Regions from separate parts of the Pseudoalteromonas sp. MTN2-4 genome, predicted to be linked through region 3. Evidence: predicted binding sites of a transcription regulator. Region 3 holds the regulator's gene; each other region holds the start of a gene.

Region 1 (10,012 bases), on a different contig from region 3:
ATCATTTAGTATTTCGAGAGAAACCATAGTAAGCCTGTTTGTTATTATAGGTTTAGAGTTAACACTCTATATGGCTTTGTTTGCCATGTAAATTCATCAATTCGACTCAAGACCGTAGCCAAGTAATTGACGGTTTTGTATTATAGCGACAATATTTGTTAGTGAGACTTTCTATGCCTGCACGTCTTTGTAGTATTGAAGAAGCAACCCATCAAGCTTATGAAATTTTTCAAGAGTTAGCACCACAAAATTTATCTGAGTTAGATATTGCTGAATTTAACCAACATCATGAAGAGTTTGGCTTTATTGAAGACAGTGAACCCGATGATAGCTGGCAAGAGTTTGTATCTCTTGAAAGTGATCTTGAAGATTTTGTACAAGTTTCAGTGGGCATTGAATACGAAGATGGTGATGAAGTACTTGCTAAAATTCTTATCAGTCGCGATTTGGATGCGCCGTTCTGTCATGTGTTATGGAAGCAAGAAGCCGAAGAAAACATTCAATAGATAAGCATGTTAATAAAAAAAATAACAATACCGGCACTCACAGCCAGTCTTTGCTTTGCTACTTTCAGCAACCCTACTTATGCGGTAGACCCATTTGAAGATTTCCATGAATATGGTGAGCTATCAGATGAAGAAATACATGAACTTCACAAGGGGGAGTTTTTATATGGTGATACTGAGTTTGGCCTGATTATTAACAAAGGTAACGCAGAGAACACCGCTTATAAATTAAAGGGCAATTTGTATCAGGATTTCACTCATTGGCGAAATCACTTTAAGTTTGACGGTCTTTACCGCGAAGACAGAGACGCAGAGACTGGGGATGAAACAGTTTCAGCTGAACGTTACTTTGTGTCAATGCAAGGGAACTATAAAATTGGTGAGGATAATGAATCGTTTTTCTTATACGCGGACTTCGAAGACGACGAATTTAACGGTAAAGAATATACCGCTACCTTTGCTCTCGGATACGGCACGCGTTTATTTGAAGGCAGAAAGAACACTGTTGATTTAGACATAGGCCCTGGTTTATCAATTACCCGAACCAGTGATGAAATTGATTTGTTAGAGGGTGTAGATCGTGTTCAGCAAGGTCAATTAGTACGTTTGGCATTACAGTGGGAACGTAAAGTGTCGGAGAGAACGCGTTTTAACCAAGATATCAGTTTTGAGCGCTCACTATCAGGGTTAAATACCCGAGTTTTGAGTGAGACAGCACTGGTAACTCAAGTGCTAGGCGGAATTGGTTTTAAAGTGGCTTATACCTACAGGCACAACTCACAGCCAGAAGAAAACAAACTTAAAAAAGACAGCGAAATCAGTGCGACATTGATTTACAGCTTTAGTGGTGGACTGCAAGATTTCTCGCGTCCAACTCCAGTTAAAATTGAAGATTAATTAAAGAGAGTTTATGTATAAACATACACAATTTGCATGGGTGATATGGGCAATCTTATTGTGGATCAGCAGTTTTTTAGCCGTTGCTGCGCAATTAATAGGGTTTAATGCGGGTATCATTGGTTTTGCTGTATTACTCGTTTTGGTTGCTATTGCTTTTTATGGTCTGACTGTTGAAGTGAATCAAAGCAACCATTCAGTTAGTTTTTGGTTTGGCCCAGGTGTAGGTAAGAAAACACTAAATTTTAATGATATAGAGTCTGTGAGAGCGGTTCGTAATTCTTTACGGCATGGTGTCGGAATGCGCATCAGCCATGATGGTTGGGTTTATGCCGCTGCTGGTTTCTCTGCGATCGAAATTCTACTAAAGGATGGCACTAAATATCGAATTGGTACAAATGACCAAGAAACCTTGCTTGCAAGTTTTCCTGAAGCACTCAAGCATGTTCCTGAGGTGATTAATACCCCTGAACAAGCTGACATTGATGAAGACGACGAGGAATATGAGCCAATTAAAAAGCGCAAAGACCCATTTGATTTTAGTTAGACATAGTTAGCTCATTTAGTCTAAATAAAAAATAGCGCCGAACATAACATTGGCGCTATTTTTTTGCTTATAGCTTATAGCTTATAGCTTATAGCTTATAGCTTATAGCTTATAGCTTATAGCTTATAGCTTATAGCTTATAGCTTATAGCTTATAGCTTATAGTTGCATTAGTGGTCGTGACCACAGCCGCCTTCTGCATGAACATGACCATGCTCTAGTTCTTCAGCGGTTGCTTCACGAACATCAACAATTTCAACGTCAAAAGTCAGCGTTAAACCAGATAGCGGGTGATTGCCATCGATCACCACTTCATCACCTTCAATGCCAATGATGATCACAGTATGCTCACCTTCGTCTGTGGTCGCTCTGAACTGCATGCCAACATCAATGTCCATACCGTCGAACATTGACTTCTCAACAACCTGCGTTAGGTTATCGTGACGCTCACCATAGCCTTGCTCTGGCTCAATTGTTACAGAGAAAGTATCACCAGCTTTTTTGTCTGCAATAGCTGCTTCTAAGCCAGGTACTAAGTAACCGTGACCTGAGATAATCTCAAGTGGCTCACCGTCATAAGTGTTATCTATGGTATTTTGCTCATCATCCATAACAGAGAAGTGCATTTTTACAACGGCGTCTTTAGTGATTTTCATAATATGATCCAATTATTGATCTTCAAGAGAATAAGGAAGAGGCTGGACTGAAACCAACTGCTCTGGAGATTGTTTTAACCTAAGTGTAGCATCTGATTGTGTATCATTTGGTAATACAGCCAGTGCAGAGTAGGTGTTTGAATTTGTATTAAACACTTGGCAAATGATTTTGCCAGCACGACGCCAATTGTCTTCAAGTTGAATTTCTAAATCTGAGTCTTCAACTGCTTGAGAAGCACAGCCTTGAACTATATACATAGCGCGTTTGTTTTTACCTAAGTAACGCATACGTGCAACAGTTTCTTGACCTGTATAACAGCCTTTTTTAAAGCTAATGCCACCGATTGCTTGAAGGTTGATCATTTGCGGTACAAATTCTTCAATGTAATCAGTGCTTAGAGATGGCTCACCGGCTAAAATGGCTGCTTCTGTAAACTCAGTTGCATCGTTTTCAAGGGCAATGCCATTAGGTAATTCTGCGTTATTGTTTAATAAAACAACTAGACGAGTTTCATCGAGTTTCAGGGCAATACCGCCAGCAAACTCACAACTATTGTGTTCGTCTGAGAATGAGATCTCAAATTGCGCACAGGTTGCAGAAAAGTCGTTGGTTAAAAGTCCGAAAAGTTTTGGGCTTTCGTGGAGTTCGATTTCTACTTTTGCAAAAACCCCGTACTTTTTTAGCTCTCTCGCTGAAGCTTCACATTCAGCAGGGCTGCCTAATAAATAAAACTTTGATTGATGCTTAAATAACTTAAATGCACCCCAAAGCTTGCCCTTAGGTGAACAATGACCTGCCCACAGAAATTGCTGTTCGTTAATTAAATTCAAATCTTGTGTCAGTTGGCCATGTAAATAGTTAAGCTGATCTTGGCCTGAAACTGAAATGAGATGTTGGTTCAAAGGAAAAGCACGTGCGTGCGACATAGTATTTATCCCTATGAAATGATTTATGTTAATGGTAGCGCATTTGAGAATACGCTTAAATGGCTTTAACTTAAAAGCTGCAAATTAGCCCAAGATTATATGCGGTACAAAGCGACTCAGATCTTGTGTGATTAAAGAGCTGTCTTCTCGAATACTCATAGCAACAGCTTCATCTTTTACCATCCAGCTACCAATTAAAGGGTAGTTGCCATCAAAATTTGGTAAAGCATGAAATGCTTGATAAATAAAACCTTCATCACCATAGTCGCCCCCAGAGCTAGCAAGTGTTTTGCCTGCTTTGGTGATTTCTATATTTGCCCCTTCACGAGAGTAAAGCGGCTTCTTAACGATACCAGCGGCACTATCGAGTTTGTGCTTATCTTTTGAAAAATAAGCAGGTAACAGGTTTGGATGACCTTCATACATTTGCCAAAGTAAAGGCAAAATCGCCTTATTTGAAATGATGGCTTTCCAAGCCGGCTCTAACCACTGCATTTTTAAATTCGATAAAGCAGGTGCAAACTCATCGGTAAACATAAACTCCCAAGGGTAAAGTTTAAACATCCAACTTATGGGGTTATTGTTCAAGTCGGATAATTGGTTGGCGTCATTAAGACCAATGTCTTCTACAAAACAAAAGCCAGTTTTTAAACCCGCCTCCATGGCACAGCTGCGCATGTATTCAACTGTACCTAGATCTTCTTCTGTGTCTTTGCAGCACGAGAAATATAAACGTTGAGCACGATGAAAACGATGAAGCTGTCGAAAATGTTTTATCAGTGCTTCTTGTAAGGCATTAAACTGGTCGCTTTTTCTAGGCAGTTGTCCAGTATCTACCATATCTTCAAGCCAACGCCATTGAAAATAACCTGCTTCAAATAATGATGTGGGCGTATCAAAATTTGCTTCGAGTAATTTTGCAGGGCCAATGCCGTTGTAACTAAAATCAAAGCGGCCGTATAAATGCGGATCCCGTCTAAACCAAGAACGACGAATTAAATCCCACTGTTGTTCTGGGATGGCAAATAGCTTCATGAGCTCATCGTCGTCACAGACCTTAGAAACTAGCTCTAACAGCATTTGATTGAGTTCGACACTAGGATCTTCTATGTCTTGCTCTATTTGCTGTAAAGTAAATTGGTAATAGACACTTTCATCCCAATAAGTTTCACCGTGCATGGTATGAAAGTTAAAGCCAGTTTCTTTGGCGAGTTGTTGCCAGTGTGGGCGAGGCAGGGATGATCTTCTGAACATAATGTGAAACTATAGGTTAAGCTTTAGCTTAACCTCCCCAGCTACTTCTTGAAGCACTACGACCAAAACCACCGCGTTTACGAGTAACGGGCTTTCGTTTTGCTTTGTAGTTCACTTTACTTGATTTGACGAGTGTAGAACCGCTACTACTCGCAGTGGCTACATAGTCATTGTTAGAGTTACGATAGCTAAAGAAATCGTCACGGCTACGGTATAAAGGTTTGGCACCTGAATAGTATTTGCCGCCTAACATGGCACGCTTATGTTTACGTTTCTTCTTTAGGGCATCGAGTCCTTCATCAACGGCTTCAGCGACTAAGCCTATCATGAAGCCTGCCATTAAAGGCTGCCAAATCCCGCCGTTTGATTCGCATCTATCGAAACCAAAATCACCTTCACATAATTGCTCGGTGGCGTAACGCGGTGCTTCATTCAAGTGTTGTTCAAGTGCTTGTTGATACTCAGCTTGACAAGTTTCTAACTCAATACCAAAAGAGTTACATTCCATCGTATCTTGGAATAACAAAGCAGACTCTTCATTATCACCACAGCCTGCAAGTGAGCCAGTAGCGCCCATGAATAAAGTCAGTTTAATGTGTTTGCTACGTTTCATCAGGCCTCCTAGTAAGTCATACAGGCGGCGTTTAAAACTCCCGTAGCCAATGAGGCTGCACCCAAAAATAAACCAGCACTCAAATGTTGTGCTTCAATTTTTTCAGACAGCTTCGGCATGTATAAGCGAACAGTAAAAAATGTAACTAGCTGCATAATGCCTGCAATCACACCCCAAACCGCGAAATCTGTAAGTGACACCGCATTCACCGCTGCACTGGCGATTGGTAAAATAAAGCCGATTAAAGTACCGCAGAAAGCAACGGCAGCAGCAGGGTTGTTTTCTTTCATTAAACGCCATTCACAGTGTGGCGTAATATAGGTATACACAAATAAAAAGCACAGTGTAATAATATAACCGATTACAAAATAACTAATAAAAGGCAAAAACCCTTGTAAAGATTCCAAAATCATTTTTTATCTCTTCTTATATCTGATAGTTAGTTTTTAATTTGTTTAAGCGTTTTTAAAAGCAAGTTGTTCGATTTCTCGATGCAGTACTGCATCGTCACCCACATTGAGTTCAATCAAGCGTTTCAGATGTGTCACACTTTCAAGGTCGATTTGATTACAGTGAAGGCCTAAATATTCACTTTCGACATGTCTTACTTCGACTTCCATTGAAATCAGTACATCACTGTCTGGTAAATGAAACTTTAGGTTAGCGGCTTCACCTTGTAGGGGGACATAGCCTACAGGCAAGGTGATCAATGCGCCTTTTAATGAAAGGTCGAGTACTTGGCAATTGTAATCACCACTGGCAGTCATTAAGGTCGCCGGGTTTGAAAACAAAATACGCGTAAAACGTCTACGTTCTTCCATCATCATTCTCTCAATATTCTAGATAATCTAAGCATAGATATTAATACACTTAGGCTACAGTGTAAAAAAGCCCTGCATAAACAGGGCTTGTAATAATGATTTGCAAAAGTTAGCTAATGCGTAGATTATTTAGCTAATTTTCTTATACTTGATACGCTTAGGTTCAGCAGCTTGTGCACCGTAAGTCTTTTTCAACCAAGCTTCGTACTCTGTATAGTTACCATCAAAGAAGTTCACTTGACCTTCGTCACGGTAATCAAGAATATGTGTAGCGATACGGTCTAAGAACCAACGGTCGTGCGAGATACACATTACACAGCCTGGGAATTCTAAAATCGCATTCTCAAGGGCACGAAGTGTTTCAACGTCTAAGTCATTGGTTGGCTCATCCAGTAGTAAAACGTTACCGCCAGCTTTTAAAAGCTTAGCTAGGTGAAGACGGTTGCGCTCACCACCAGATAGCTCTTTTACAAACTTTTGCTGGTCGTTACCTTTGAAGTTAAAGCGGCCAACATAGGCACGGCTTGGGATCTCAAAGTTGCCAATTTTCAGTACGTCTTGACCGTTAGAGATCTCTTGGAAAACAGTGTTACTGTCGTCCATGTTATCACGGAACTGATCAACCGCAGCGAGTTCTACAGTTTCACCAACATCAACAGTACCAGCATCTGCTTGCTCTTGGCCTGATATCATTTTGAATAACGTTGATTTACCTGCACCGTTAGCACCGATAATACCAACGATTGCACCTTTTGGTACGCTGAAGCTTAGATTGTCGATAAGTACACGGTCACCATAGCCTTTAGTGAGGCCATTTACTTCAATTACTTTATCACCTAAACGAGGACCCGGTGGGATGAATAGCTCATTTGTTTCGTTACGTTTTTGGTAATCGCTTTGCTGTAGTTCAGAGAACTGCGACATACGCGCTTTAGATTTAGCTTGGCGCCCCTTCGGGTTTGAACGCACCCATTCAAGCTCTTGAGCAATCGACTTTTGACGTGCTTTTTCAGCTTTTTCTTCTTGTTTAAGACGTGCATCTTTTTGTTCAAGCCAAGAAGAGTAGTTACCTTCCCACGGAATACCATGGCCACGGTCAAGTTCTAAGATCCAACCAGCAACGTTATCTAAGAAGTAACGGTCGTGGGTAATAGCCACAACAGTCCCTTCATAGTCGTGTAAGAAACGCTCTAACCATGCAACAGACTCAGCATCTAAGTGGTTGGTTGGTTCGTCTAGTAGAAGCATATCTGGCTTTTCTAGAAGCAAACGACAGATAGCAACACGGCGACGCTCACCACCCGATAAGTGCTCAATTTTTGCATCCCACTCAGGAAGACGAAGTGCATCAGCAGCACGCTCTAGTGCGTTATCTAGGTTGTGGCCATCATGTGCTTGGATAATAGCTTCTAGTTGACCTTGCTCTTTTGCTAGAGCGTCAAAATCAGCGCCATCCATTGCATATTCAGCATAAACTTCATCAAGGCGCGCAAGAGCGTTTTTAACTTCGCTTACAGCTTCTTCAACAGTTTCACGAACTGTTTTGTTTTCGTCTAATTGAGGTTCCTGAGGAAGATAGCCGATTTTAGTACCAGCAAGTGCATTCGCCTCACCTTCAAACTCTTTATCAACACCTGCCATGATGCGTAAAAGAGTCGATTTACCTGCGCCGTTTAGACCAAGTACACCAATTTTCGCACCAGGGAAGAAAGATAATGAAATATCTTTTAAAATCGTACGTTTAGGTGGCACCACTTTGCTAACGCGGTGCATTGAATAAATAAACTTATCTGGCAATGCCATAGATGAAACCTTTCATGTTCAAAATTAACTTGCATATTGTAGAGTTTACCTAGCGATTTCGTCAATCAAACAGCAGGTTATCTCTCTTTTAAACTCATGAAATTAACTCAAAACCAACAACGCTACACCAGAAAAAGCAATTAACCCACCCAATATCATATTCCTTGTCATGGGTTCTTTGCGCAGGGCACCAATGGTCATCACCATCAGTGGGGCGGTTGCGAAAATAGTTTGTGCGATAGCCGGATCGGTATGTTTGACTGAAATAAGCTGCAACCAAAGGCCAATAAAAGTGCCAAAAAACACCGCGACAAAAAGCCATTGCTTTTGACTTATGCCATTCAAGGTAATGGCTTGTTTGAGATTTTGTTCTTTTAGACATGCGACAACGCAAGCGACAGCCAGTGTGCCTGAAAATAAACGAATAAAAGCAGCCCACAAACTACCAATTTGTTCAGCGTTCATAGCACCTTTTGACATCACCATACCTGCCGCTTGGCAAGTTGCTGCAAGTAAGGCAAAACTAACGCCTTTGATGTAAATGCTGTGCTCAACTTGAGGTAATGGATTTTTAGGTTTAATTGCCAACAAAACGCCTAAAGTTGTGATAACAATACCAAGCCATGCAAGACCACTGAGCCATACGCCTAGCAATACAATATTTAGAACTCCTGCAATGGCTGGCGCGAGTGATTCAATGACAAGTGTACGTGCTGGGCCAATATTTCTAAGTGCAGCAAAATAAGCACTATCGCCAATAGCAATACCCAAAATGCCGCTGACAATAAGCCAAGCCCAAGAGCTGGCTAATTGCGGTAAAGGGCTGGCAGGCATAATTAGCAAAATTAATAACATCAGTGCACACGCAATTATGCCCTTACTGACGTTTAATTGCAGGGGCGATAAATGATGGCTAAAGCGTTTGTATAAAATTGTAGATGACGCCCAGACTATGGCTGCGCTGATTGCGGCAAGTTCACCGATCCCCATTTTTTTTCTCTTTATATAATGATGTTTGACGCGTGAATTATCTAAGTAAATTTTTCAGTTGCAAACAAATGAGTTGAGATTTTAGACATCTAAACATCTAGAGGTTGAATTTTTCGACTTTACGTTCATAATGACACCCATAAATTAAGTTGGGGAGAATTGTATGCCGATCACCGTAAAAGATGAGCTACCTGCCATTGCTACACTCAGACATGAAAATGTCTTCGTGATGCCTAAATCACGTGCAAGAACGCAGGAGATCCGTCCGATGCGCTTGGCGATTCTTAATCTCATGCCCAACAAAGTTGAAACCGAAGTGCAGTTTATTCGTTTACTTGCGAATACGCCGCTTCAGGTTAACGTCGATTTATTACGTTTAGATACGCATCGTAGTTCAGAAAATTCTGAGCAACACTTAGATATGTTCTATCGCTATTTTTCTGATGTAAAAGATGAAAACTACGATGCCATGATCATCACAGGTGCGCCGCTGGCTCATCTGGAATATGACGATGTCATTTACTGGCAAGAACTCAAAGAGCTATTTGATTGGGCTGAAAACCATGTGACCTCAACATTATTTTCTTGTTGGGCAGCCCATGCGGGTTTGTATCATCATTACGGTTTAAAGCGTGAACTTCGAGATGATAAATTATGCGGCGTATTTAAGCACCGTTGTTTGTTTGAGCATGGTGCGCTAACTCGTGGTTTTGACGATGAGTTTTTAGTTCCGCATTCTCGCTATGGTCACATTGACCTGGCTAAAATACAAAATACGCCTGAACTTGCGGTGTTGGCTGGCTCAGAAAAAGTGGGTGCGTATTTAATTAAAAACCAGTCTGGCAGTCAGGTGTTTTTAACTGGTCACCCTGAATACGATGCTGATACTTTACAAAAAGAATATTTACGCGACCTAGCTAAAAGCCCTGATGCGCCTAAGCCAGAAGGGTATTTCCCGAATAACGATGCTGAGCAAAAGCCGAGTAAAACATGGCAAAG
Region 2 (10,012 bases), on a different contig from region 3:
CAGTTAGGTCAAGGCCGTCATCACGCTTGTAGGTTATAACTTCTTTTTGTACGTCTTGAATGCTTTTGAACGGGTTTTCAAAGTCAGTGAGTTGTTGCAGCTTATTTTGACCCATCTTTCTAAAGTAATAGTTAGGGTAATCGCTACTTGATTCGATACGCACAAGTAGTTGTTTTGTATCTACATCAAAGTCACGTAAATCTTCGATTCTGTCAGTATACTCAGAGCGATATAGGCGCTCAGATTTTTGCGACTTTAGGTCGAATTTATCTAAGAATGGGAATTGGCCATCTTTACTAAAACCATCACCTAATAAATAAACTTGGCCATTATCAATATCCATTACACTTCGGCCATACTGGTTTCGCTTAGTAACAATATTACCAGGGTCGCTATATCTGTCTTGATAGTTACGATCTACAATTGTGATTGGCTTTTGAGATGCATCAGAAGGATTAAATAAATACTCTTTGGTATTTCGAGTATTCCACCAGTAGTCGACGGCAATGGCGTTATTGTCATCACCCCAAATAATATCCGCATAGCGATTTTGTGTTTTGACTAATAGACTTGGTTTTCCATCGAATGGTGCTGGCAACTGACTTACCTTATCACGGAAAGCAGCCTCTTGTGCAGGGTCACCACCATCTAGTGCCTCAACAAAGGTTAAGGTAGCAGGTTTATCATCACGCCATTGAATACTTCTCTTACCTTCGCGTGTTGCCATAAAGCCTTTAGGTAGGTCTTCGATAAGTGGTACTTTTTCGATATCAGTGACTATTTTACCACGTTTAGTATAGACGGTAGAGGTCATTGGAAAACGACGATAAGGCACTAAATATGAGAAAGGTTTGTCGTATTCAGCAACTAAGACATAATTACCGTCTGGCGAGAAAGTAATACTGCCATACATGCCAGGCTCAGCCCAATCTGTGACTTTTCCTCTCAGTGTCACTTTTTTTAATGATGAACTCGCAAGTTGTTCAAAGTTAAATTCATCATTTTTGTTTTTAAGCAAGTCTTGATATGTACGGTTTTGGGCTTTTTTACCATCGCTGACACTGATGGTTGGTCCAACAGGTACTGCTTGCTCAGTATTGATGAGCGGCTTACGATTCTCTGGCAACATTTTTACGATGAAACCTGAGCTATCCTGAAGCCAATCGATTGGGTTACCCATATTTGCGTTTAACGTTGCGTCGGTTAAACGGCGTGCTTTGGCTTTTTTAATGTCTACAACCCACAGTTCAACGCCTGTTTCAGTGGTATGTGTCATCGCCATATATTTCTGGTTAGGTGACCAACTGAAATTAGTTAAACGTGGATTCTTAGGCAGGCCACTCACAGTCTTAATGTTATTTTTACCGACAGGCTGGATTTTTACTTCATTGAAATAAGTAACACGACTACCAATGTTAGTGACAGGGTTAATACGTAAGCCAGCTAAACGCATCTCTTTAATTGATAAGTCGGCAATTGATTTATAGCTATCACGATAAATGAGCAGCATATTTTCGCGCTTATCATCGATTAAAGTATACGGGGCCAGTTTTACATCAACGAGCTCTTTTATTTCTTGTGAAGGTTCTTGATAAACCAATGCATCGTTATTGGCAGCAATACTGGCAGAGGATGCCATCATCAGTGCAGCACTAAGTAGTAACATTTTAGGGCGCAAAGTCTTAACTCCATTAATATTCTTTGAGTTTGATACGTTATCACAAATAAACAATTTCTGGTCGTTTGAATGTAACGAATTGTTAATTAAAACACCGGGTTGGAAAGCTGTGTCCTACGGGAAAATATAAGACTTTGCTTTTTGTGGATATATACATGACCATTAATCCCACATAAATGGATAGGCTAACTTTATTTTAGTGTTTGGGTTTTATGGGCACGGTTTGGGTGTAAGCTACAAATGGAGGATTACTTCACTGAGTCTTCAATTAGTGTAAGAGGTCAGGTTTCTAAAATAGAAGCTCTGAATGTCAGTCATATAGCGTTACTGTAAAGACTTGGTCTAGTTTCATGATTATGCTCTATTTCTTGATGTGTGAAATTTTTTGTTGTTGAGAGATAAAAGTTGCTAAAGATTCCTTTATGTGACTATATTTTCCTTAAAGCATAACAATTTATTGATATAGATTTGTAACCTTATACCTAGCTAAGTAAATAATAAGGGTATAAAAAGACAATGCGTTTGCGCGTATCACACGTTACTCGAGGGACTCTAGCTTATGTCTACAGAAAATGCATTATTGACTATCTTAATAGATAGGATTAACAACGACACTTTAGTGTTACCAACCTTACCTGAAATAGCCGTGAAAGTGAGACAAGCTGCGGATGACCCAGAAGTAAACCTGATGCAAATGGCCGATGTGATTTCGCAAGATCCTGCGCTCGCGGCACGTATGATAAAGGTGGCAAACAGTGCGTTTATGGGGCGCTCTGTAAAAGTAAATACATTAAATCAGGCTGTGACACGAATTGGTCTTAGACAAATCAAAAATATAGCAACCGCTATGGCGATGGAGCAGTTGTTTGTTTCTAATAACAAGTTAATTAAAACCTACATGGACAAAGCATGGCAGAAAACATTAAAGGTAGCCTGCCAAGCCATTACCTGTATGGACTTTTACCTTCGTGTTAACAAACACACGTCACTGAACAAAGATACTATTACGCTTGCGTCCCTTGTTTTCAATATTGGTGTTTTACCCATATTAACCGAAGCAGAACGCCATCCTGAAGTATTTGCAAACCCAAGCTTCTTAGCACACGCTATTCAAAAGCTTGCAGGTAAGATTGGTGGTGCCATTATGCGTGAATGGGGTTTCACCGATGAGTTTGTTGAAGTCGCTGAAAGCTGGTCTAACCCGAATTATAAGCCTGAGCATGTCTGTTATGTAGATTTTATTCGTGTCGGCGCTATTGCTGAAGGTATCTTGCAGGTGTCAGACAAGGCTGCGTCTTTAAAAATGTACGAAGATAAAAGTGTTATTCGCTCTTTAGAAATGTTCACCAGTGATGAATACCTATCAACACTTGAAGATGTGAAGAGTATGTTTGCCTAAAAACTAGGGCGTGTTGACCTTTGCTGTGTGTTTTTGCAGCTGTGAGTTGGATATTTAGGCCAGGCAGGGGCTGCCCCGCAGAGGCTGCGTAGCATAGTTACTCTATGTAAGTTAGCCGATAACGCTGAATAAATGTTCAACTCGCGCTGCTCGAAGAGTTCAACCAAAGGCTTCCACTACTTTGTCATTCGCCACTCACATAACCCATTATGCTTCGTAACTCATTTCACGTATTGAAAGCCTTTGATTTGAACAAAATTCATACCTCAAAGATAAACACGCCCTAAATAAAAAAGCCATTAAATTTTGAATGGCTTTTTTGTTTTTCTGACGATGATTAAACGCTTAGCTTTTAGCTATGAATGACTAATTCTTCGTTCGTTGTGTCTACTGCTTTCTCTGATACATACCAAACACTATTTTTCTCACCCTTGTATGCTCTTTTGGCAACTTTAATTGCGCATGCATAAAAGAACCAAGCAAATGGAAGGGTCATCACTTCTAGCATGATTTCAGCAAAACTATCCGCATGCCAAAGCCCAAGGTTAGGTAGTAAAAGCGCTATCAAAGAGTTAAGTGGCACAATTAGACACAATATTGCGCTGGCTTTAAGTGTATAAATGGCAATAACAGAAGGACCCTTGATAAAAGCGGCTATGACAATGACAAAGAAAGTCAGGTAGTACAGCCACAGATAAGCAATATTCACATTTAATGACGTCAAGCTTAGCCATTTTGTGGCAGCAAATGCCAGTGAGATAGCGCAAATACAACCGAGTGCTATACCGACCGTTAGTTTAGCCAGAACTAGACTTGATTTAGATTGCGTCGCTTGTTTTTGTTTTCTGCGTTTTTCAATCCACAGTAGATTTCCAGTATAAAACAACAGTGCGCCGAGTAAGCCCATGACAAAATAAGCCCATTGGCCAAGTGTGCCGCCATAACTTCCAAAATGCAGAGCAAACAAGGAAGAGACAATACTTACCCAAATACCTTGATCGCCACCTTTTATACTACTGGCATTGATTTCGAGTGTATAAGGGTGCATAAAAATGAAATCAGTCGTTGGACCACGCATCATTTCTCTTGGATGAGTGATATTCACTGAAGCGCTAGGGCTAGTGGTATTTAAACGAGATAATGCAATGCGCTCTATTTGATAGCCGGGGGCATAAGCTTGTATCTTGGTCTTGATGTCATCTAGGCTTGGAAGTTCTTTAACATTGTATTGATACTCTGACTTTTGCGGCTCTGGAAATAGCTTTTTATCTCCATATACACCAAATAGCCCGCCATACAAAAAGTCATGGAATGCAAAGACGAACACGGTAAAAGCAATAACGATATGAAAAGGTAAGCTGCTCACGCCTATTAAATTATGACTATCGAGCCAAAACCGGCTAGCCGACTTGTCTTTTCTCAGTGCAAAGAAGCTTTTTACCAAAGTAGGTAACAAAAAGATTAATCCTGAGATCAAAGCAATAAAATACAAAAATGAGGCTATGCCAAGAATATAACCACCAAATAAGTGGTGACCTATTTCGCCAAAAATACCGCCCGTTTGATGTAAGTAATCAAGTAAACCCGACAGGTGATTGACTTGACTTAGCTCTTTATTTATCTCTCCATGCTCATTGAAGCCAGCATGCCAAACTTGTTCATTTACATTCACACCTCGGCCATTTCCTTCTTCATACCAAGTGATGGGAGAGTGATTGTCAGAATAGTGAAGGGTAACGGCATTAATGGCTTTTTCTTCGTTCGCAAGTACATGGTTTAACAGTACTTGATGTTGCCCATCTCTCACTTGAGAAAACTGCTTACTAGGAGGTGTGCTCCATTGATCTATGGTGTCAGTGAACATCACTAATGCACCCGCAAAGAAGCCTATAAATAATAACAGTCCGGTTGTGATCCCCGTCCACGTGTGAAGTGTTTGGTATGTTCGAACAATGTCGGCCCTTATTTTCATAGCATGCTCCTTAAGCCAAAAAATATCGTGTAGATGATTAAGTTTGCTGACAACAAGTATATAAATGCTTGCCTAGTTGTTTTGAACATATAAATAAAGCTGACAATCAACATCCAGATTGGGGTAACAATCCACATATTAAATTGGGTTTTCCAGAGTAGGCGTTGGTCGCTTAGGTTAGTGTTAATACTGTCAGGCCCAAACCATACAATTAACGCCACAATGCCATAACTCAACGCTAATCCAAGAAAAACACCTACCGCTGTTTTGCCCCACCATTGAGGTTGAATTTTTTGATGTGCCTGGCTCATAGAATGCTCCTAATCAAAAAACTAGAGATGGGGATGATGATCAGCACAAGCATAATTAGCATGAGCCAAATAAAAACGCTTGCTGCACCATTGAAAATAAATGGGCTGATAACGGCTGAGGAAATTAACAGTAAATAGCCGAGCTGTTTAAATTTTTGAGATATGGGGGTGTTTAAAGCCAATTGGTGTCGATTAGACGCATAGATGAAAGATACTCCAGCGGCTATAAACGTTAAAAAAACGAATAGCACTACTCACTCCATGTAAACTTGATTGTTAAAAGAGGGACAGATTATACACAGACAAGTCGCACTATCAATGATAATGCGACTGAGAATTGATGTTATTTGGTTGTTATTTAGTCTAATTAGGCTATTTGTTTTTCTGCAAGATTAAGTTCCATCGTTGCTTTTAATAAACGATATAAATTAATCGATGCATCAATTTCTTCTTTACGATTAGTTAAGCTTTCAATATTCAAACCAAGCGGTACATTTAGATGTGCACAGCTTTGAATGATCAGGTCTAAATTTTCACGACAGATGCGGATTGACTCGCTTAATGGGTTTTGTGAGTCAAGCATGCGCCATTTCGTTGCTTCTGGCACTGAAATACCCAGCCATTCCATAAACTGCAATGTCTTCTCACCGCCACATGGGGTAAAGGTAAGAATAATACGTTTAGGCTCAAGCCCTTGTTGGCGACAACTACGAGCATAGCTGGTGATTAAGTCAATCGTCGCCTGTGCATTGTAAACTGCTTGAGAGATAAAGAACTCACACCCTTGTGCTGTTTTTTCTAACAAACGCTCGTGTTCGTTTCGCTTATTCGCATGGCGTTCAGCAATCGTCACACCACCTAAGAAAAAGTCATCTTGGTGCTCTGCAATTGTTTCGTATGCTTTAGGCAGGCTAAGTTTAACTTCGCCATTTGAAGATGGACTACCTACTAATACAAGATTGTTTAAGCCATGCTTAGTTTTAGTATTGTTAAGCCACTGATTAAATTCGCTCGCCTCACGTTGTGCCACACTTTTATAGGTGATGACATCAAGTTGTGAAAGTTCTTTAACGAGTTGGCTGTATTCACATGGATCTACAGTGTGTTTAAACGGAAAAGGGCGCGGAACTTGAGTGCGGCTACTTTCATCTTGAATGTCGTAAATAACGACACCGTCATATTCAATTTCATGTAAACGGCCAAGTAGCTTTTGTGCAATGGTTTTGACTTGTGCTTCATCAGTCCCCATCTTTGGCGGAGTAGTACCAATTAAATATACGCCTTGATTAGGGTCCAAAATTTTCTCTTGTAATGATAAAGCCATGGTCCTCATTCCCATTGGTTGTGCTGATGAGGTAAATATAGCAGCCATTTAGACGTCTAGATAGATTTTATTCATGAAACTTATTCAAACACTATGAATTTCTCTCATGTTGTTTTTGAGGCGCAAGAGATAATTCAGTAGCTCAGATATATTTTTTTACATAAATTTTGCTTTGAAATGAGCGAGTCACAGCAATTTATTGCATAATTGAAGCTGTGTCATATGTGATACCAATCCTCAATAATACTCAATCATTCTGAGAGACTAAAACTGACGCTAACTTCGTTGGGAATTTCTCATTTAGAACAACTAAATAGCAAAATTTCCGCCTAGTTATCGACAAGTTTTCCTTACCTCAAAATAGATTGCTCAATTTAGAGGAATGGTATGACAAAATAAAAACTGAATTTGGAAATCACATGAAATTTAAACTTTTGGCAACTAGCCTTGCAGTGACTTTAGCGCTGTCAGGTTGTATGAGTAACAATTCACAGACAAGCAATACAGCGAATGCCACTGTTGCATCAGCGTCTGTAGAGAACAAAGTATTTGCACAAGACTATGTGTTAGAAGAACTAGAAAATGGTCTGCGTGTGATGGTCGTTAAAACGGATTATCCTGATGTTGTATCGCTACAAATTCCGGTATCTGTAGGATCTAGAAATGAAATCGAAGCAGGCAAAACCGGTTTTGCTCACTTCTTTGAACACATGATGTTTAAAGGCTCTGAAAAATTCCCACAAGATGTGTATGCAGATATTCTGAAAAACTCAGGGGTAGACAACCGCGCTTACACGACAAACGATTACACAAACTACCACTTAAATTTCTCTAAAGAACATTTAGACAAAGTACTTGAAATCAAAGCGGACATTTTCCAAAACCTAAAGTACTCAGAAGAGCAGTTTCGTACTGAAGCACTGACGGTTAAAGGCGAGTATTTAAAAAATAATGCCAGCCCTATCCGTAAGTTACTTGCGGCTGTGCGTAAAGAAGCATTTGAAAAGCACACTTATAAGCACACCACAATGGGCTTCTTCGAAGATATTGAAGCAATGCCTGATCAAATGGCGTATGGCCAGACGTTCTTTGAACGCTTTTACAAGCCAGAGTATGTTTCACTAGTGATTGTGGGCGATGTTGACCCGCAAGAGACCATGAATATGGTTAAGAAGCACTGGGGCAATTGGAAAAAAGGTGACTACCAAGCGGATATTCCGGTAGAGCCAAAACAACAAGCGCCTAAATATGTGCATGAACAGTTCGAAGGCATGCCGGGTCACTGGTTACTGGTATCATACAAAGGCACGGCTTGGCAGCCGACTAAAAAAGATCGCGCAGCACTTGATCTGATCTCACAGCTTTATTTCTCTTCGAATTCAGAGTTATATCAAGAGCTCGTAGTAGACAAACAGCTTGCTAGCCAAATGTTTACTTATAATGCAGAGACAAAAGACCCAGGTTTATTACATGTCTTTGTTAAAGTTGAAAAAGAAGAAGATTTAGCCGCAGTACGTGATGCAATTGCAAAAACATATGCTAAAGCACGCACTGAGCTGGTGGATGCAGATAAGTTAGCAGCATTGAAGTCAAACCTTAAATACAGCTTCATCAATGGCTTAGATTCATCACAAGCCATTGCGTCAACGCTTGCAAGCTATATGCATTTTGAGCGTGACCCAGAAGTGATCAACCAGTTATATGCGTCTGCAGATGCCATTACAGCTGAAGACATTCGTGACATTGCAAACAAATACTTCGTCGATAATGGTCGTACGACCGTGACCATGTCTGCACTTGAGACTGTTTCTGGTTTCGATAAAGAAGTGTCTGTATCAGCGCTTGCTAAACAAGCGAGCCAGCCTGTTGAACGTCACTTCAAGGTACTAGATAAAACCAATAGTTCACCATTGGTTGATGTGAACTTATTATTTTACACTGGTGCAGCAGCTGATCCGGCAGGCAAAAAGGGTGTAGCGGCATTAACAGCAGCTATGATCGCACGTGGTGGCTCACAAACTAAGAGCTACAAAGAAATTCAGAAAGCACTTTATCCAATTGCAGGTAGCTTTGGCTATCAGTTAGATAAAGAAATGATTTCTTTACGTGGCCGCGTACACAAAGATAACGCTGAGCAGTGGTATGCACTTGTTAGTGAGCAATTGTTAAACCCAGGTTTTAGAGAAGATGACTTTAAACGTCTTAAGAAAGAGCTAATTGATGGCATTAAAGCGGGCTTGAAATCTTCAAATGACGAAGAGCTGGGTAAAGAAGTGCTTTATCATAAGCTATACGAAGGTCACCCTTATGAAAGTTATAACTTAGGTGATTTGTCAGACCTTGAAGCGTTAACCCTAGATGACGTGAAAGCATTCTATGCATCACAATTCACCCAAGCTAAGTTAAACGTGGGTATTACGGGTGATTTAGACAATGACGTGAAAACACAGATGCTGAATGATTTAGCTAGCCTACCAAAAGGTGATGAAGCGCGTTTAAGCATTCCTGATGCGCCTAAACTAGCGGGCCGTCATGCGACGATTGTTGAGAAAAATGCGAAATCTACAGCAGTATCATTTGGTTTCCCAATCGACACAATCCGTAGCTCCAAAGATTGGACTGCACTTTGGCTAGTTCGCTCTTACTTTGGTGAGCACAGAAGCTCAAACAGCTTCTTATATCAACGCATTCGTCAGGTACGTGGTATGAACTATGGTGACTATGCGTATATTGAGTACTTCCCGCGTGGTATGTTCCAAACTAAGCCAGATGCGAACCTAGGTCGTTCAGAGCAAATCTTCCAAGTGTGGTTACGTCCACTTCGTTCAAACAATGATGCGCATTTCGCAACGCGCGTTGCTTTGTTTGAATTAGACAAGCTAATTAAAGATGGCATGACTGAAGCGGACTTTAATGCAACACGTAACTTCTTGAGCAACTTTGTGCCTCAGCTGGTGGCAAGCCAAGATCGTCAGCTAGGTTATGCACTTGATAGCGAATTCTACAACACAGAAAGCTTTGTTGAGTACGTTCGTAAACAACTTGCTTCACTGACAGTGGAAGATGTGAACCGCGTTATTCGTGAAAACCTGCAAACTGATGATGTGCATTATGTGTTCATCACAGGTGACGGCAAAGACATGCAAAATCGTCTTGCAAAAGAAACTGTTTCACCACTGAAATATAACTCAGATAAGCCTGAAGCACTTATCTATGAAGATAAGCAAATTGAAAGCTATAAGCTGAACATTCCTGCGAAAAACATTGAAGTGTTGGATGTAGAGAAAGTATTTGAGTAATTAAATACTTTCTCTGTCGCAACTTATAT
Region 3 (10,012 bases):
CGATTACAGCGGATGTTCAAACTATTATGGAAATGAGTACGCACATCGCAACAGCCATTGATGAACAGAACCAAGTTGCTTCTGAGGTGAATAAGAACGTAGTTCGCATTCGAGATATTGCACAAGTTGCATCTGAGCATGCACAGAGTAATGCCCAAAGTAGTGAAGAGGTTTCAGAGCAAGCCAAAGTACTACATGAGGCGGTTGCCAAGTACCGCTACTAGATTGCTAATAAAACTAAAAAACGCAGCGTTTGCTGCGTTTTTTATATTCAAGTTTTAAGACTCAAAATTAAGGCGTGAACTTGATTGGAATGCGATCTTGATTGGCATGATAGTCCTCAACTCTCGCTTGGTATCTCTGCCAACGCTCAGACTGTTCTTCTGATAGTGCACGTAAATACTGCCAGCTATACAGACCGGAGTCATGGCCGTCATCAAAAATAAGTCTCACAGCATAATGTCCAACAGGCTCAAGCTTTCTGATGGCTACTTCTTGCTTATTTAACACCAAGTTCAGAGGGTCTTTAGACTGATTACCATGCCCTTGTACTTCAGCAGATGGAGAGTGTGTTCTTAAATACTCACAGCTTAACGTGAATATTTGTTTATCATCGAAATGAATGTCGAGCGCTTTGGAAACGGTATGATAGTGAAGTTTATTGACAATATACATTACTGCTCTCAATGAGTATTTTATCTGTATCTTACAAAAAAGCGGGGCACAGGCCCCGCTTAATAATAGCGCATAATCTTTGCTAAACTTAAAGAATAAAGCGGCTTAAGTCTTCATCTTGTACCAGCATGTCTAAATGCTGCTCAACATAGCTTGCATCGATAGTTAGCGTTGTGCCTGTCTTCTCAGAAGCATCAAAAGAGATTTCTTCCATCAGTTTTTCCATCACAGTGTGAAGGCGGCGTGCACCGATGTTTTCTGTTTTCTCGTTTACTTGCCATGCTGCTTCTGCAATCTTAGTGAGCGCATCATCAGTGAAGTCGATAGTCACTTGCTCTGTGCCTAGAAGTGCTTGTTGCTGTTCAGTAAGCGATGCATGAGGTTCGGTAAGGATGCGTTTGAAGTCAGCTGCCGATAAAGCTTCCAGTTCTACACGAATAGGTAAGCGGCCCTGCAACTCAGGAATTAAGTCAGACGGCTTTGCCATTTGGAATGCACCAGAGGCAATGAAAAGAATATGGTCAGTTTTAACCATACCGTGTTTCGTGCTGACCGTTGAGCCTTCAATTAGAGGCAGCAAGTCACGCTGTACACCTTCGCGGCTCACGTCTGGACCTTGTGCTTCACCGCGCTTACAGATTTTGTCGATTTCATCGATGAACACAATACCGTTTTGTTCTACGGCAAAAATAGCTTGTTCTTTCAGCTCTTCTTGATTCACCATTTTAGCGGCTTCTTCTTCAACAAGTAGCTTGAAAGCATCTTTGATTTTCAGCTTACGGCTCTTACGCTTGTCGCCACCCATGTTTTGAAATAGACCTTGTAATTGGTTGGTCATTTCTTCCATACCCGGTGGTGCCATGATCTCAACTTGAGGTGCAACTTCAGCAACATCAATGTCAATTTCTTTGTCGTCTAGCTGACCTTCACGCAATTTCTTACGGAATACCTGGCGTGTGCTGCTATTTTCTGCAGGCTGAGCTTCGCCCCAGGCGTCTTTCGCAGGTGGAAGTAGCGCATCAAGAATGCGCTCCTCAGCGGCTTCCTCAGCACGGTGTTGGTGCTTTTTCGCTTGTTGCTCACGCGTCATTTTGATTGAGATGTCAACAAGATCACGTATGATAGTCTCAACTTCTTTACCTACATAGCCCACTTCTGTGAATTTAGTTGCTTCAACTTTCAGGAAAGGCGCATTTGCAAGTTTTGCTAAACGGCGTGCAATCTCCGTTTTACCGACACCTGTTGGGCCGATCATTAGAATATTCTTTGGTGTAACTTCAGAGCGCAAATCGTCGTTAAGTTGCATACGACGCCAGCGGTTACGAAGTGCAATTGCCACGGCTTTTTTGGCTTTATCTTGACCGATAATGTGCTGATCTAACTCGTGCACGATCTCTCTTGGGGTCATCGCAGTCATGGCAATCCTCTATAGTTCTTCGATGGTTTGGAAATTATTAGTGAATACGCAAATATCGCCAGCAATTTTTAGGCTTTTTTCTACAATTTCACGTGCACTTAGCTCTGTATTCTCTAACAGTGCAGTTGCAGCAGATTGTGCAAAGTTACCACCACTACCAATGGCGATTAAATCATGCTCTGGTTGCACTACGTCACCGTTACCTGTGATGATCAATGAAGCGGTTTCATCAGCAACTGCCAACAGGGCTTCTAGTTTACGAAGCGCGCGGTCGCTACGCCAGTCTTTCGCCATTTCCACAGCTGCTTTGGTTAAATGGCCTTGGTGCATTTCTAGTTTGCTTTCAAAGCGCTCAAATAATGTAAATGCATCTGCAGTACCACCGGCAAAACCCGCTAATACTTTACCGTTATAAAGACGGCGTACTTTTTTGGCATTACCTTTCATTACTGTATTGCCAAGTGACACTTGACCGTCGCCGCCGATAACAACTTTGTCGTCACGACGCACGCTTACGATAGTAGTCATAAAATTCCTTACTGTGCGTTAACTCACACTTGTCTTACTTAAATATCTTAGATTGCTGTAGGTATATGGGCTATTAGTGAGAAATCAAGTCCAGCCCCAAATTCCACAGCTTACGATGTTGATACGCTTGAGCTTATTTTTATCGCTTTCCGCTTGTCGCTTACTTTCATAAGGGCCTAGGCGTACTCTAAACCAGACACCATTTGACCCTTCGGTTCTGCGGATTTCAGCAACTAGGCCAACAAAAGCAATTTGTGCTTTCATGCTCTCTGCGTCTTCGTGTTTTCTGAATGAACCACATTGCATCTGGTATGGACCGCGTTTTTTGATTTCTTTAATCTCGACTTTGATTTCTGCGTCTTTAATTTCTTGAATAAAGTCAGGATCTTTAGGCTTAGGTTTCACCACTGGTTGCTCTTTTTTGGCAATTGGTTTGGCGGCTTCTTCTACTTTTTTAAGATCGGCATTTTGTGTGATATACCAAAGACCATATGCAAAACCGCCAACGAGCAGTAAGGCCAGCAAGATAAGCAATTTTGAGACGGGTTTTGGGCTAGGCGCCGCTTTTTTGGTATTTCTGCCTTTTGGCTTTTTATTTATAAAGTCGTGTTGTGCCATAAGTTACTTAATAAGTATCCATAGGATCTATGTCTATACTCCAGCGCAGTCGGTTTGCTAATGGGTGCTTATCTACATAGGCTAATAACTGAGTTAAGTAACTATGAAGAATTGCACGGTCCTGCGCTTGAATATGTAATTGATATCGATATTTTCCTGCCACGCGCTCCATCGGCGCGGGAATTGGTCCGAGCAATTGTATACCAGAGAATGGGTTTGCAGGAACCAGATCCGATAAAAAGTCGCTGACTAATTTGGCATTGTTAGCTTCGGCGCGTATTAAAGCTAAGAAAGAAAATGGTGGTAATGCAACTTCTTCACGCTCTTTGAGTGCATAACGGGCAAAGTCGCCGTAGCCATTATTAACTAGATCTTGTAATAGCGGGTGTTCGCAATAATGAGTTTGTAATAATACCGTGCCGGGTTCGCCACTGCGCCCAGCGCGTCCAGCAACTTGAGTGATTAACTGAGCCATATGTTCTGTGGCTCTAAAGTCACTACTGTATAAACCACTGTCGACATCTAAGATAACCACTAGGCTGACATCGGCAAAGTGGTGACCTTTCGCCAGCATTTGAGTGCCAACCAGAATACGTGCGCCACCTTCATTAATTTCATTGAGGGCTTCTTCGAGTGCGCCTTTACGGCGGGTTGAATCTCGATCTATACGGCTCAGTGGCGCGTCGGGAAATTGCAATTCTAAAAACTGTTCAACTTGTTCAGTGCCCAAACCCACTGGCAAAATATTGGTACTGCCACAGTCAACACACTGGGGTGGCACATAGCTTTGCTCACCACAGTGATGGCATACTAAGCGTGACATGCCTTTATGGTAGGTGGCACTGGCACTACAGCGGTGACACTCGCTGAGCCAGCCACACTCATGACACATTAAAGTTGGCGCATAACCCCGTCGGTTTAAAAACACCATGACTTGCTTACCACGTGCAAGCGTACGTTCAATATGTTGTAAAGTAGTTGGTGCAAAACCATTTTGATGTGGCTGGCCTTTCATATCAACCAACAAGTAGGCGTTATCTACTTTAGTTTGTGCACGCTTGGTCAGCGACACTAATTGATATTTGTCACTGAGTGCATTGTGTAGGGTTTCTAGTGCGGGGGTTGCAGTGCCTAATAAAAGCGATATTTGCTGTGTTGCACAGCGGTAAACAGCCAAGTCTCGAGCGTGATAACGCAGTCCATCTTGTTGCTTAAAAGATCCGTCATGCTCTTCATCTACCACGACCATGCCTAGGCTTTTAAAAGGTAAGAAAATCCCTGAGCGAGTTGCGATAACTAGCGCGCTACTACCTTGCTCAGCGCGTCGCCAAGTGTGTAATCGCTCATTATCGGTTAAATTTGAATGCCATAAATCAATGGGAGTATTTGGAAAGCGACGCCTGAAGCGGTTTACAGTTTGTGGCGTCAGGCCAATTTCTGGTACTAAAACCAGGGCCTGTTTACCATCATTAAGTACTTTCTCTAAACATTGTAAGTAAACTTCAGTTTTACCACTGCCCGTGACGCCTTCAATTAAGAAAGTGCGATACCCTGCTTGTTGATTAACGGCAGCACAAATGGCAGCTTGCTCTTCATTGAGGCGTGGTTTGCTTGCAATCTCAAGTGTGTCTGACGACCAAGCTTCACAGTGATTAATGGCTTCTGTGATTAAGCCTTTCTCTTTGAGCGGTTTAATTTGTTGTGTTGTAAACCCTAATGCTTTTAACTCAGTGAGGCTCGTTACGCCCGAGCCTTTTAAATGCTCAATCAATGCTAATTGCTTTTTAGCGCGAAGCTTGGGAGAAGCTTTTCCTTCCTCAGTGAGTGTGTAATCGGGTACTTGGGTTTTATCTGGGTGCTCACCTTGACGCAAAGATGCTGGTAGCGCAGTAAAAATGGTTTCGCCTAGCGAGTGGCAATAATAACGTGCTGTAAATTTCAAAAAGGTAAGATAAGCATCACTGATAATAGGGCGCTCATCAATGACAGAGGTAATGTCTTTGATTTTATTATCGGGCACACCTGACTGAGTCTTGATATCAACGACCATGGCGACCAATTTTCTATTGGCAAAAGTCACCCATACACGACAGCCTTTTTGAACTGTAATATTCGGGTCGATTTTATAATCAAAGGTTCTATGTAGTGGGACTTTTAGGGCAACTTCAACAAATAGCATGAATGTTCGAACATGGCGGTAGATGGTTATAATGTACTAAAGCAGACCTTGAAATCCCAGTGAAAAACGTGAGGTAAATTGCTGTTCAATGGATTGGGTGCAATGAACGCCGAATTTATTTACTTTTTGTGCAATTATTGCTTGTAGATCTCGGACTACTTCAATAAAATACGCGTCCACTAATTTGAATATAACTACGTATGGTGCCAAACTTCGGGTTTGGAGAGCGATACGGCCTAACCTAGAGGTTTACTATGAAAGAAGGTATCCACCCTAAGTACGAGTCAATCACAGCAACTTGTTCATGTGGTAACAAATTCGAAACTCGTTCAACACTATGTAAAGACATTCACCTAGACGTATGTTCTTCATGTCACCCGTTCTACACTGGTAAGCAGAAGATCCTTGATACAGGTGGTCGTGTTGATCGCTTCAACAAGCGTTTCGGTGCTCTTAGCAGCAAGAAATAAGCATCGCTTGTTTGAGAAAGGCACCCATTTGGGTGCTTTTTTATGTCTGAATCTCATTAATCTTCTGAATATTCATTATTTCCAGCTGGCTTGGCATTGCTTATCTGATCGTTCTTCTGCAAAATTATTTCTGATACATCAAACCCTTTTCGTAGCACAGCCGTAGAAAATGGCGTAATAACTAAATGCATAACTTTGCACTTTTTATCGAGATTGTCTTTAGCTTTCTCAAAGATATGGTTGCTTTAACTGGTTTTTTTTAGAGTTAAAGTTATCTAAATGTGTTTAAAAGAGTCTAAAGTGCGGTAAATGTAGCTAAGTTGGGTTTTCTTTCTATGTTTGGTATGGTGACATTTTTAGTCGTATAAATTGCTGGTTTATTAAACGTATTGACCCTTTTTTAGGTCAGTAAAATGTCAAAAAAGCTAAAAGAATGTTTCATAAAATCTGCAAAATTACGGCATCTTGCAGATAAATTTCGCTAAAAAGTGGATAGACCTGAAATTGCTTGAATATATCTAGAAAGCGAGTATCTTTTAGTTATTGCAAATTATTTCACTCTCACTTTTAACTTCTTTGCAGGAAAAAATCGCGTCATGTCAGACTTTCGTGAACAAGCTTTACATTACCACGCTCATCCCGTTCCAGGTAAAATCAGTGTTGAATTAACTAAACCAGCCGAAACAGTTAAAGATCTTGCGTTGGCCTACAGCCCAGGTGTGGCTGAGCCGGTTCGAGAAATTGCTGCAGATCCTGCTAATGCTTACCGATATACAGGTAAAGGCAATATGGTTGCGGTGATCAGTAATGGCACTGCAATTTTAGGTTTAGGTAACTTAGGCCCACTTGCTTCTAAACCAGTCATGGAAGGTAAAGCGCTATTATTCAAACGTTTTGCAGGCTTAGATTCAATCGACATTGAAGTAAAGCACCGCACTACAGAAGATTTTATTAATACGGTTGCGAATATTGCAGACACCTTTGGTGGTATCAACCTTGAAGATATTAAAGCACCAGAATGTTTTGAGATTGAAAAAGCGCTCATAGAGCGTTGTGATATTCCTGTATTCCACGACGACCAGCATGGTACTGCGATTGTAACTGCTGCGGGTATGTTGAATGCACTGGAAGTACAAGGCAAAGACATTCATGACGCTATCATTGTATGTTTAGGTGCAGGTGCTGCAGCAATCGCATGTATGGAACTGCTGATTAAATGTGGCGCACAGCGTGAACACATTTACATGCTAGACCGTAAAGGCGTTATCCATACGCGTCGTGATGACTTAAACGAGTATAAAAAGCTATTTGCTAACAACACTGATAAGCGTACGCTTCAAGATGTAATTGCAGAAGCCGATGTGTTTGTGGGTGTATCTGGCCCTGATTTACTTTCTCCAGAAGACCTAAAGCTTATGGCAGACAAGCCAGTCGTGTTTGCATGCTCAAACCCTGACCCTGAAATTAATCCAGAAGTTGCACATGGTGCACGCAACGATTTAATTATGGCGACAGGTCGTTCAGATTACCCTAACCAGGTTAACAACGTTTTATGTTTCCCGTTTATCTTCCGTGGTGCACTTGATGTGCGTGCAACAGCGATTAACGATGAAATGAAAATCGCAGCGGTAGAGGCCATTCGTGGTATTGCGAAAGAGCCAGTGCCTGAGCAAGTGCTTAAAGCAGCCGATGTTGAGTCGTTAGAGTTTGGCGCTGAGTATATTATTCCTAAGCCAATGGATCCGCGTTTATTGCCTCGCATTGCTAAAGCTGTAGCACAGGCTGCGATTGATTCTGGCGTTGCGCAAATCGAACTACCAGAAAACTACATGGCACAATTTGAATCTTAATCTTAGAAAAGACTAGATTAATAAAAAACCTCGCAACGGCGAGGTTTTTTTATGTTTTCTTTGTAATAACAAAAAAGCTGATTAACCTTCTTCGTTAATCTCTGGGATCTCTAAGCCCATCTCTTTCATAATGTTACGCACTTCAACAGGGATCTTCTCTGGGTTGTCTTTACGTAAGTCCTCGTCGCTCGGCAACGGTTGGCCTGTAAAGGCATGCAGAAATGCTTCACACAGTAACTCGCTGTTTGTTGCATGGCGCAAGTTGTTCACCTGACGGCGGGTACGCTCATCAGTTAATACTTTTAATACATTTAAAGGAATAGATACGGTGATCTTCTTCACTTGTTCTGATTTTTTGCCATGCTCTGCATAAGGGTGAATGTATTCACCATTCCATTTAGCCATAATATTTTCTGATGCCTTAAGAGTAATTACTGCCAATAAGACTACGCTCGTTTGCGACGGTTTTAATTGACTTAGTTTGACTAACGCCCAACTCAAACTAAGGTTAATGTACCGATTTATGGTCAAAAACCCAGTCTTATTAACAATATTAGTTAACGAAGTGGCGAAATTTTATCGGTTTAAAAAAGATAGTCAAATTCTAGTTAAATAGCCATTTAGCAGTATAAATGTTTTGACTTCTCTAATTTGATCATCTAACCTTTTAGACGTCTAAACATCCATATACTAGGTGGTGATATGAGCCAACGCAATAAGTCAACAGTCGCAGTCAGACATGGTATCGAAGCCGATAAGCATCATGGTGCGGTTGTGCCTCCTCTTTATCTTTCAACAACGTATTCGTTCGCTGATTTCGATACTAAGCGTGATTATGACTATGGTCGTAGCGGTAACCCAAATCGCGATATTCTAGCTGAAGCATTAGCACAGCTTGAAGGCGGAGAAAAAGGTATCATCACAGCGACCGGTATGGCAGCTGTACACCTAGTAACACAACTTTTAAATCACGACGATACATTAGTTATTCCACATGATTGTTATGGCGGCAGTTATCGTTTATTTACATCACTTGAAAAGCGCGGTCTGTTAAAGCTGAAGGTTTTGGACTTAACTCGCACTGACAGTCTTGCACAAATTGCAGAGATCAAACCTAAACTGGTTTGGATTGAAACGCCGAGTAACCCAATTCTTCGTCTTACAGATATTGAGGCGGTTGTGAATGCAGCCCATGTAGTGGGTGCTTTAGTGGGGGCTGACAATACGTTTTTATCTCCAGCGCTACAGAACCCAATTTCATTTGGTGTTGATATTGTGGTGCATTCGACCACGAAATACATTAACGGCCATTCTGATGTCGTTGGTGGCGCGGTGATTGCGAAAACTCAAGCGTTAGGTGAAGAGCTGGCTTGGTGGGCAAATAACATTGGTATTACTGGTGCGCCATTCGATAGTTATCTTACATTACGTGGTTTAAGAACCCTTAAAGTACGCCTTAAACAACATGAAGAAAATGCCCTAGCTATCGCCAAATACTTAGAACAGTCTGAGTACGTTCGCAAAGTGTATTACCCTGGTCTTGAATCACACCCGCAACACGAACTGGCTAAAAAGCAGCAGTTAGGGTTTGGTGGCATGGTGAGTTTTGATATCGCAGGTGGTCTTGAAGATGCGGCGGCATTCTTAACAACAGTGAAAGAGTTCTCGTTGGCTGAGTCTTTAGGCGGTGTTGAGAGTTTAATTTGCCACCCAGCGACCATGACACATGCAGGCATGGAACCTAAAGCACGCTTAGAAGCAGGTGTAGGCGATACTTTGATCCGTATTTCTGTTGGTATTGAGGAAGTAGCAGATCTACTTGCAGACCTCGAAGCGGCTTTTGCTAAAACACAGCCAGGCAAGGCACCTGCGTCTGCTGATAGCAAAGCTTGTAAATTAACACCTGCCCATCCGGCACTTTGGTAAAAGAAAATGACAAGAGTAGTACATAAATTTGGTGGGTCGAGCTTAAGCTCGGCTTCGCGTTATGAGGCTGTCGCACAAATCGTGGTTGGCCAGTGTCAGTTGGGCGATTGTGTTGTGGTTTCTGCCGCAGGTAAAACCACCAATACCCTAGTTAAACTATGGCAAAGCTATCAGCAGCAAGAGCAGCAAAGTTTTAACGATATTTTGTTGCAGGTTGAGAACCATCAAATCGAACTGATTAATGCATTATTCCAGGGTGAAAAGCAGCGCCAACTAGCCGATACTCTATTGACTGAATTACAAGTTATCACCCAAGCCGCGAACAGTAAAACTCTAAATGAAGCTGAGC

Evidence for each region. The regulator MetJ, encoded in region 3, represses methionine synthesis genes. The targets are predictions, from matches to a motif close to TAGACGTCTAGACGTCTA.
Region 1: metA (homoserine O-succinyltransferase) is a predicted target of MetJ. The motif match lies at 9,096-9,113, and genes of this name have one in related genera.
Region 2: ACGHEH_RS03345 (methylenetetrahydrofolate reductase) is a predicted target of MetJ. The motif match lies at 6,726-6,743, and genes of this name have one in related genera.

The regions. Positions count from the first base shown of each region.
Region 1 is NZ_BTGK01000001.1:216,794-226,805, reverse strand. Features, by position in the region: gene ACGHEH_RS01090 (crotonase/enoyl-CoA hydratase family protein) at 1-27, opposite strand, end outside; gene ACGHEH_RS01085 (DUF440 family protein) at 174-506, shown strand; gene ACGHEH_RS01080 (YdiY family protein) at 513-1,403, shown strand; gene ACGHEH_RS01075 (hypothetical protein) at 1,417-1,950, shown strand; gene ACGHEH_RS01070 (peptidylprolyl isomerase) at 2,120-2,605, opposite strand; gene ACGHEH_RS01065 (YgfZ/GcvT domain-containing protein) at 2,618-3,532, opposite strand; gene ACGHEH_RS01060 (glutathionylspermidine synthase family protein) at 3,617-4,786, opposite strand; gene ACGHEH_RS01055 (DUF1190 domain-containing protein) at 4,815-5,399, opposite strand; gene ACGHEH_RS01050 (DUF350 domain-containing protein) at 5,408-5,812, opposite strand; gene ACGHEH_RS01045 (PilZ domain-containing protein) at 5,855-6,226, opposite strand; gene ettA (energy-dependent translational throttle protein EttA) at 6,350-8,023, opposite strand; gene ACGHEH_RS01035 (DMT family transporter) at 8,126-9,013, opposite strand; gene metA (homoserine O-succinyltransferase) at 9,177-10,012, shown strand, end outside.
Region 2 is NZ_BTGK01000001.1:722,039-732,050, reverse strand. Features, by position in the region: gene ACGHEH_RS03365 (prolyl oligopeptidase family serine peptidase) at 1-1,678, opposite strand, end outside; gene ACGHEH_RS03360 (HDOD domain-containing protein) at 2,238-3,077, shown strand; gene ACGHEH_RS03355 (PepSY-associated TM helix domain-containing protein) at 3,430-5,049, opposite strand; gene ACGHEH_RS03350 (hypothetical protein) at 5,046-5,360, opposite strand; gene ACGHEH_RS03345 (methylenetetrahydrofolate reductase) at 5,728-6,684, opposite strand; gene ACGHEH_RS03340 (M16 family metallopeptidase) at 7,104-9,983, shown strand.
Region 3 is NZ_BTGK01000010.1:44,752-54,763, forward strand. Features, by position in the region: gene ACGHEH_RS18390 (methyl-accepting chemotaxis protein) at 1-224, shown strand, start outside; gene ACGHEH_RS18395 (gamma-butyrobetaine hydroxylase-like domain-containing protein) at 292-675, opposite strand; gene hslU (HslU--HslV peptidase ATPase subunit) at 764-2,092, opposite strand; gene hslV (ATP-dependent protease subunit HslV) at 2,102-2,620, opposite strand; gene ACGHEH_RS18410 (SPOR domain-containing protein) at 2,705-3,238, opposite strand; gene priA (primosomal protein N') at 3,246-5,417, opposite strand; gene rpmE (50S ribosomal protein L31) at 5,672-5,887, shown strand; gene ACGHEH_RS18425 (malic enzyme-like NAD(P)-binding protein) at 6,484-7,737, shown strand; gene metJ (met regulon transcriptional regulator MetJ) at 7,819-8,142, opposite strand; gene metB (cystathionine gamma-synthase) at 8,440-9,663, shown strand; gene metL (bifunctional aspartate kinase/homoserine dehydrogenase II) at 9,670-10,012, shown strand, end outside.